DNA from 4 places in the Acidovorax sp. 1608163 genome. Region 1 is predicted to be linked to each of the others. Evidence: predicted binding sites of a transcription regulator. Region 1 holds the regulator's gene; each other region holds the start of a gene.
What was found. Region 1 encodes FNR, which switches genes on or off when oxygen is low (the NO sensors DNR and NnrR bind a similar motif). Its sites were predicted from a motif close to TTGATNNNNATCAA; they were not measured.

Region 1 (2,181 bases):
CGCACCCTGTGACGTTTGAGATTGGGGCGGAAGGTGGTGGCGCCCATGTATCGGAAAAAACGGTCTTTTTGGTTCCTCGGTAAGCAGCCTGTGGTCTCGCTGTCTTACCCGTTTTGATGGAGTTTGCTATGTCTTCGATTTCCTCTTCAGCTCCCGCTCCCGTTCAGGCGGCTCCTTGGTGGAAGTTTGGCCATGTTTGGCTGGTGCTCTCTGGCCCCGCTATCGTCGTGGTAGCGGGCTTCGTTACCTTGTGGATTGCCGTCTCCAGCCCTGACCCCGTTGTGGCTGAAGACTACTACCAGCAAGGCATTGATATCAACAAGAGGCTGGAGAACCCGCAGCCTGGCATGGCGCCTGCGCTCAAGGGCCGCAACCATGCCGTGACACCGCTCAAAGACCAGCCCCGCTAGTTGCGGAGCCTGGGCCTTCATGGCGGTGCGGTAGGCCCAGGCATCGATGCCTTCTCAAAACCATACGGAGACACCACGATGTGGACACAGCGTTTGATGTGGATTGCTTGGCCGGCCTTTTTGGTCGCCGGGGCTTTGGAGGTGTTGGTGTTTGCAATGGTTGACCCCCAAGACCTGCACTGGTTTGGGCAGCCGCTGGCATTGTCTCGGCTGGGGGTGTACACGCTGGCCTTCTTTGCCTTCTGGGTGCTGACCATGGCGTCCGGCGCTTTGACCACGCTGCTGGCCATGTCACCGTTTGAACTCAACCGCTGTCCTGTGCCTGACCAAGATCGACCTGACGATTGCCGCAAGACACCGTCTTGCCCATGAGGCCGGATGGCATGCCTCCGTTAGTCGGCATGCCTCAAGACCCAACCGATCAGTGGCAGGCTTGTTGGTTGTTCACGATGCGGCGTAGCGCGTCGGTGTCCAAAATTCGCACGTGGCGTTGGCGAACTTCGACAGTTCCATCCTCTACGAATTTGGAGAAGGTGCGGCTCACGGTTTCCAATTTGAGGCCCAGGTAGCTGCCAATTTCTTCCCGGGTCATGCGCAGCACCAACTCTGATTGAGAGAAGCCGCGGGCATGCAGGCGCTGTACCAGGTTGAGAAGGAAGGCTGCCAAACGCTCTTCAGCCCGCATGCTGCCCAAAAGGAGCATCACGCCGTGTTCGCGCACGATTTCGCGGCTCATGATTTTGTGCACATGGTGCTGTAGTGCAGTCACTTCGCGTGATAGTTCTTCAATGCGATCAAACGGCATCACACAGACTTCGGCATCTTCCAATGCCACGGCGTCGCAGGTATGGTGATCATTCACAATGCCATCCAGGCCGATGATCTCCCCGGCCATTTGAAAGCCCGTGACTTGATCGCGACCATCTTCAGTGGCTACGCAGGTCTTGAAGAAACCCGTGCGAATGGCGTACAGCGAGGTGAAGGCTTCGCCATTGCGAAAGAGTGTGCCACCGCGCTTGACTTTGCGGCGCACGGCCACCACCTCGTCGATGCGCTGCAGCTGTTCGTCATTGAGGCCAACGGGCATGCAAAGCTCGCGGAGGTTGCAGTTGGAGCAAGCGACTTTGATGGTGAGCGGATTCATGGCACAGAAACCTGGTTGATGTTCGGGCATATCGTGCACGACGAGGGAGGCCGGTATGCCTCGGTCTGCGAGTAGTGGCAGATGATATGCATCAAATTGTCGCTCTTGTGGAGATGACTTCACTTGATGCAGGTCAAGGACGCAAGAGGAGGGGTGCGGCACAGTAAGCTAGTACGCAAGGATATCCCCATGACCGCAGTTACCCCAGAACTCCTGACCCGCTTTGACGTGCCAGGTCCTCGATACACCTCCTACCCCACGGCAGACCGTTTCGTGGAGGCATTTGGCCAAGAGGAATATTCCTTGGCATTGGCGCAGAGGCATCTGGGGACAGGTGCCAAGGCAATGCCATTGTCACTGTACGTGCACATTCCATTTTGCGAGTCGCTATGCTACTACTGCGCTTGCAACAAGATCATCACCAAACACCATGACCGCGCCGATGTCTATTTGCGCTATCTGAGCCGTGAGATTGATCTGCACACGGCCCAGTGTGGTGCAGGGCAGGTGGTCAGTCAGCTGCATTTGGGGGGGGCACGCCGACGTTTCTCTCGGATGAGGGCTTGCGCGAACTCATGTCTATGCTCAAGCGCAGTTTCACGCTGGCGCCTGGAGGGGAGTATTCGA
Region 2 (2,181 bases), 2.3 Mb from region 1:
GGGACTACGCGGGGCTGCTGCATCTGTTCGTACAGTGAATCCATCGCATCACGCAGATGTTCCGCGCATTTCGGGCGGATGGCGGAGGCGAGTTGTACGAAGGACGCAAGCCATGAACGAAGACACCATCAAGGGCAACTGGAAGCAATTCAAGGGCAAGATGGTCGAGCAGTGGGGCAAGCTCACTGACGACGATTTCGATGTGATTGCCGGCCGCCGCGAGCAACTGCTGGGCAAGCTGCAAGAGCGCCAGGGCCTGGCCCGCGAGGCGGCAGAAAAGCAGCTCAAGGACTGGCAAGCCCGCCACCCCACATTCCACTTCAACGACTGACCTGTGCCAGTCAACCCGTGCACAGCGCCCTGAGCGTGTGCACTGAGCGTATTGACAGGGCACGCAACCCCAGGGCTGCGTGCCCGCTCAGCGGCCCGGCCGCACCCCCATCCGTTGAATATTGAGGAGAAGCACCATGCAATTCAAAACCCATCTTTTGTCCCGCAACCTGATCGCCCTGTCTGCCGCCACCTTGCTGGCCACCTCTGCCATGGCCATGGGCCAGCCCGAATACAAGGCGGCCAAAGACCAGATTTCCGCCGACTACAAAGTGAACAAGCAAAAGTGCGATGCCCTCAGCGGCAACGCCAAGGACATTTGCCAAAAGGAAGCCAAGGGCATTGAAAGCGTAGCCAAGGCCGACCTGGAGGCGCAGTACAAGCCCAGCGACAAAACCGCCTACAAGGCCCGCGAGGCCCGCGCCGATGCCGACTACGCCATTGCCAAGGAAAAGTGCGATGACCTGAGCGGTAACGCCAAGGACGTGTGTGTGAAGGATGCCAAAGCCGCCCACGTGACGGCCAAGGAAAACGCCAAGGTGGCCAAGGCCGCCGCCAAGCCCGGTGAAACTGCCACCGAAAAGGCCGCCGGTGTGGCCGAGGCGCGCAAGGACGCCGCTGCCGAGAAGAACGAAGCCAACTACAAGGCCGCCAAGGAGCGCTGCGATGCCCTGGCGGGCGACCTCAAGTCCAAGTGCGTGGACGACGCCAAGCGCCAGTTTGGGCAGAGTTGATGGAAGGGCTGAGCTTGGTGCCCTCGCCCTGAGTTCGCCACGGGGCGCTTGACGTTGCAGGCCTTTGGGCTAGTGTGAACGCACCCCCCAACGGTCTGCAGCGATGGAATTTGTTACGGAATGCAAGCCTGCGTGGCCGTCCCCTGATTTGGGTCAAAACACGCCACGCCGTTGTACCTAAGCTGCCGTTTTTGTCACACACCGAGGAACAAAAATGGCTGCACTGGAATGGTCTGACGCACTGGCGCTGGATTTGCCGCTCATGGACGACACCCACCGCGAGTTCGTAGACCTGCTGGCGCAAGTCGAGCAAGCCGACGACGCCACCGTGGCGCAGCAATGGCAGGCGCTGGTGGACCACACCGAGCACCACTTTGGCCAGGAAGACGCCTGGATGGCAGCCACGCGCTTTGCCTCGGGCAACTGCCACACCACGCAGCACAAGGTGGTGCTGCAGGTGATGCGCGAGGGCATCGTGCGCGCCGAGCAGGGCGATCTTCAGCCCATCCGCATCATGACGGGCGAGCTGGCCCAGTGGTTTCCCCAGCATGCCCAGATGATGGACGCCTCGCTGGCCCTGCACCTGCGCCGCGTGGGCTTTGACCCCGTGACAGGGGTGGTGCATGCCCCCGATGCCCTGCCCGGCGAACTGATCCAGGGCTGTGGCAGCACCCACAGTTGTGCCGACCAACCTGCGGCGGCTGCAGCAGAAGCCGCCTGACGGGCGTTACCCCGTCTGCAAGAACCGCTCAAAGAGGCGGGTGCTATTGAATGCATAGCTGCTAGCGCTTTATCAAAAAGCCCTAGAGGCCAAAATGGCTTGAAGTCCTGCGGCCTTCGCATTTTCTCCACCTCCCATTCAGGCCCAGACTCTCCGTACCAGGAAGCGGACGGCCTCGGCGAGGCGGCTTGTCCGCCACCCTTACATCGCCCATCGCCCCATCGGTGCGCCAGCACCGGAGCCAATGCCTATCGCGGCAGCAGCATGCCCGCCATGCACCACGACAAATCGCGCAGCGCGCGCCGCAATGCGGCGGTGGCTGGCTCGCGGTAGGCGCTGCGCAGTACAGCCTGCTTGGCGGTTTGCAACGCCCGGCGGTCCTGCGCGCGCAGGGCC
Region 3 (2,181 bases), 1.9 Mb from region 1:
CCCGTTCATCGCCAACCCCGACCTGGTGCAACGCCTGCAGCAAAACGCGCCGCTCAACGAACTCAACCGTGCCACGCTGTATGGCGGCGGGGCTGAGGGGTATACGGACTACCCTGCGCTGAACGCCTAAGGCAGCGGACCAAAGCAAGAGCTGCGGAGTTTCACACACGCTGAATGAAACTGGCGCAGCCCAAGCCAGGGTCGCCGCGCAAGGGCCGTCCCGCCGCGCTGGCGACGTCCCCCTGCCCGCGAAGCGAGAGCGGGGGGAAGCGGCGAAGCCGCTCAGGGGGGTGAACCTAATCCTATCGGGCTGGGGGCCCGCATCACGATGCGGGTGAACAGACGGTCATACGCCGGGTCGCGCGGGCGGCCGTGGGTGAGGGGGTTGGTGTTGGTGGCAAACGCGGCATCCACAGCGGCCCAGTCCTCATCGCTCAAATGCGCCTGTGCCGCAGGCAGCACCAGCGTCTCTTCCAGGCGCATGTGCTCCAGGTAAAAGTCGATATAGCGCCCCAGGGCCTGCACAAACGCCTCGCGCCGCCCCTCACCCATCAGCTCCCAGCCCAGCAGCAGGTGCTGCAGCTCCCGCACCGCCGCCTCGCCGCCATCGTGCTCCTGGTCCAGCCGCGCAATCACCTCAGCCACATGGGGCGCACACAGGGCCACCCGGGGGAAGAGGCACTGCGTCTCTTTGGGGTGGTGCTGGCGTTCAGGAAACTCGTCGATGTAGAACAGCATGGCCCGCGCCACGTCAAAGAACGTGGCGGGGTTGTCCCCCGGGCCTTGGTCCATCAGCAGCCTCAGCGAATGCAGCACCGCAGCGAGCGACGCATGTTCTTCACGGATGATCTGCAAACTGACGGGAGGCATAGGGCAAGCACCGGGGGGCGGGTAGACGAATCGGGCGAGAGTGCCACGGCCCCGCCAGCCCCTGCGTGACACAGGTCAACAAATGCCCAGGCATGGGGCCCTGCAGCGCACAAAACGGGGCCCAAAAAAGCAAAACCCCAACGGGTGGGGGTTTGCAGCAAGGTGGCGGGCCCACGCACCGGGTGCCCGCCAGTCCACCCATCAGCCCAGCAAAGCGCGGGGGCCCGAGCGGGGCGCAGACAAGCCCTGCGGGGCTGCCACGGCGGCGTGCTGATGGTGGTCCATGGATGCCGACAGGCGGAACTGCTGCACCACCTGCGACAAGCGCGCAGCTTGCTCACGCAGGGACTCGGCGGCGGCAGCAGACTCTTCCACCAGCGCTGCGTTTTGCTGCGTCATGCGGTCGATCTCACCCACCGACTGGTTCACCTGGCCGATGCCCGCAGACTGCTCGGAAGCCGCTGCCGTGATCTCGCCAATGATGTCGCCCACGCGCTGCACGCTGCTCACGATGTCCTTCATGGCCGTGCCCGCGTCTTCCACATGGCGCACGCCGCCGTTCACGGCGGTCACGCTGCTCTGGATCAGCACCTTGATGTCGCTGGCCGCAGCGGCCGAGCGCTGGGCCAGGCTGCGCACTTCGCTGGCCACCACGGCAAAGCCACGGCCTTGCTCGCCCGCACGGGCGGCTTCTACGGCCGCGTTCAGCGCCAGGATGTTGGTCTGGAAGGCAATCGAATCGATCAGGCCGATGATGTCGCCGATCTTGCGGCTGGAGGCCGAGATCTCGTGCATGCTGGACACCGCCTGCTCCACCACCGAGCCACCCCGCGTGGCCGTGCTGGATGCAGAGGCCGCCAGCTGGTTGGCCATCTGCGAAGAAGACGCCGTCTGCTGCACCGTAGCCGTGATTTGCGACAGCGAACTTACCGCCGCCTGGGCGTTGCTGGCCGTTTGCTCGGTGCGGTGCGACAGGTCCTGGTTGCCCGTGGCAATCTCTTGGCTGGCCGTGGCGATGTTGCCACTGGCATCGCGCACCTGCGCCACCAGCGTGCCCAGGCCCTGTTGCATGTCGGACAGGGCGCGCAGCAGGTCGGCCACTTCATCGCGCCCTTCGGCACGAATGGACTGCGACAAGTCGCCCCCCGCAATCGCCTTGGCCACGCGCTGGGCCTCGTCCAACGGCTTGCAGATGGAATGCATGTTCAGCAAAGTGAGCGGCACCACCACCACCACCGTGATGATCACTGCCAAGGCAAACAGCCACTTCGTTTGCTCGGAGACGCTCTGTTGCTCGGCCACCGACTTTTG
Region 4 (2,181 bases), 1.1 Mb from region 1:
AAAGCCTCTGCCCTGCTCGCCCGCACGGGCGGCCTCCACCGCAGCGTTCAGCGCAAGGATATTGGTCTGGAAGGCAATGCTGTCGATCAACTGCGTGATCTCGCTGATACGCCCGGAAGCGGATTGGATCTGCTTCATCGTAGCTGCCACGCTGTTGACGACTTCGCTGCTGTGCTCAGCCACCGAAGTGGCTTGGGTGGCCAACTCGGTACCACGGCGGGCAGACTCGGCCGTTTGCCGCACCGTGCCGGTGATTTCCTCCATCGAAGCCGCCGTCTGCTCCAGGTTGCTCGCCTGGGATTCGGTGCGCGCTGACAGGTCCTGGTTGCCTTGCGCGATTTCCTGGGTGGACAACTGCATGCGCTCGGCCTCCTGGCGTGCATCGCGCACGATGGAGAGCAGGTTCACATTCAGTTGGGACAAGGCTTTTTGCAGGTGACCGGCCGTGTCATCGCGCGACGCTTGAATCTTCTGGGTCAGGTCCCCCGCCGCCATGCGGTTGGCCCACAGCAGCATCTGGTTCAGGGGGGCAATCGTCACGTTGTGCATGTAGGCGGCCGCTCCCACGGCCAGGACCAGAACACCCAGCCAGGCCAAGCCAGACACCAACGACAGGCTGTGCCCCCCTGCCGATGCAGCCAGCCAGGCGGCAAGCACCACAGCGCCCATGCACACCAGCATCTTGCCCAGCGCGCCCATGCGCAGCAGCTCGGTGGTGCGCCCCCAAAGGTTGTCTTTGATCAGGCGCCCGGCACGCAGCTTGTGCACCAAGGCCCCGGCCTCTTTCTCGGCTCGCATGGTCTTGTACAGCTGCTCGGCCTGCTGGATCTGCTCGCGGGTGGCTTCGGTGCGCACCGACATGTAGCCCACGGGCTGGTCCCCCTGCATGAGGGGCGTGACATTGGCCATCACCCAGTAGTAGGTGCCGTTTTTGCGGCGGTTCTTCACGGCGGCGGACCAGGGGATGCCCTTGGCGATGGTGTCCCACATGTCGCGAAAGGCCTCTTCCGGCATTTCAGGGTGGCGGATCATGTTGTGGGGCTGGCCCAGCAACTCTTGCTTTTCGTAGCCACTGACCTCCACAAACATGGGGTTGCAGTAGAGGATGCGCCCCTTCAGATCGGTCGTCGAGACCAATGTCTCGCCTTTGGGAAAGGGGTACTCCTGAGAGACAACGGGCAGGTTCATTCGCATAGATAACTCCTGAAAAGCCACTTCACGCCAACATGCCAGTGAACTCTCTGCTCAAGAGGCTGCTACCGCCCCGAACCAAGAGCACCGCCGCACGACCAGAATAAATGAAAAGAAATATTTGTTACATAACTATTTGAGCGGGTCAAAGCACAAAAAATACACTTTGCACCCGTTCCAAAATCACCTGTAACAAACAAATCATTTAAATCAATCAAAATTCATCGTACAACCCAAAGCTACACCAAACTGGTGCAAACCACCAACAAAAAGTAGCCAACACACTTCAATTCATGGCATGCGGCTTGCTTGTGGTGTTTTGCAGCCAACGAAGGCTGCAGGTTGACCCGGTGCAAAGGCGGATTGGGTGAACAAGACGCAGGCGTCTTCGCGGTGCAAGGGCTGGAAGTGGATAGCCCAGAGACCGCGCAGGCGCCTTTTTTGTTTTTGACACGGGCAACACATGGGCTGCGCAGGCAGGCCACTGGCCCGTGGCACCTTTGCACAGGCGCGCTCCATGCTCCAGTTCCGCGAATTCCTCAAGTCGGGTCACGCCCCCACGCTGTGGTCCTCGTTTCTTTACTTCGGCTTCTCGTGCGCCGTGTGGGTCATCAACGGGGCCATGGCCCCGTTCATCCGGGACGACTTCCAACTCACCCCCACCCAAATGGGGCTGATGCTGTCGCTGCCTATCTTTGCAGGCGCGCTGATGCGGTTCCCGCTGGGCATCCTGGCGCAATACATCGGCCGCAAGCGCGCCACGCTGGTCGAGATGGCGGGCATTGCCCTGGCCATGGCTTTTGGCTACTTCTTCGTGCACACCTATAACGACCTGCTGGCCATGGGTGTGCTGCTGGGGGTGGCAGGCGCCAGTTTTGGGGTGGCGCTGTCGCTGGGCTCGGGCTCGTTTCCGCCGCGCTACAAGGGCCTGGCCATGGGCATTGTGGGTGCAGGCAATGTGGGCACGGCCGTGGCGGCGCTGCTGGCGCC

Region 2: a site for FNR is predicted at 1,208-1,221, ahead of EAG14_RS20290 (hemerythrin domain-containing protein). Genes of this name have one in related genera too.
Region 3: a site for FNR is predicted at 936-949, ahead of EAG14_RS21920 (hemerythrin domain-containing protein). Genes of this name have one in related genera too.
Region 4: a site for FNR is predicted at 1,392-1,405, ahead of EAG14_RS12755 (PAS domain-containing methyl-accepting chemotaxis protein). Genes of this name have one in related genera too.

Annotation. Positions count from the first base shown of each region.
Region 1 covers NZ_CP033069.1:1,770,784-1,772,964, forward strand. The annotation lists gene ccoG (cytochrome c oxidase accessory protein CcoG) at 1-83, shown strand, start outside; gene EAG14_RS07980 (FixH family protein) at 129-410, shown strand; gene EAG14_RS07985 (hypothetical protein) at 489-782, shown strand; gene fnr (fumarate/nitrate reduction transcriptional regulator Fnr) at 832-1,554, opposite strand; partial or broken gene hemN (oxygen-independent coproporphyrinogen III oxidase) at 1,744-2,181, shown strand, end outside.
Region 2 covers NZ_CP033069.1:4,547,017-4,549,197, reverse strand. The annotation lists gene EAG14_RS20300 (CsbD family protein) at 113-331, shown strand; gene EAG14_RS20295 (hypothetical protein) at 468-1,064, shown strand; gene EAG14_RS20290 (hemerythrin domain-containing protein) at 1,279-1,785, shown strand; gene EAG14_RS23485 (hypothetical protein) at 2,034-2,181, opposite strand, start outside.
Region 3 covers NZ_CP033069.1:4,895,051-4,897,231, forward strand. The annotation lists gene EAG14_RS21915 (alkene reductase) at 1-130, shown strand, start outside; gene EAG14_RS21920 (hemerythrin domain-containing protein) at 283-870, opposite strand; gene EAG14_RS21925 (methyl-accepting chemotaxis protein) at 1,072-2,181, opposite strand, start outside.
Region 4 covers NZ_CP033069.1:2,857,753-2,859,933, forward strand. The annotation lists gene EAG14_RS12755 (PAS domain-containing methyl-accepting chemotaxis protein) at 1-1,194, opposite strand, end outside; gene EAG14_RS12760 (nitrate/nitrite transporter) at 1,709-2,181, shown strand, end outside.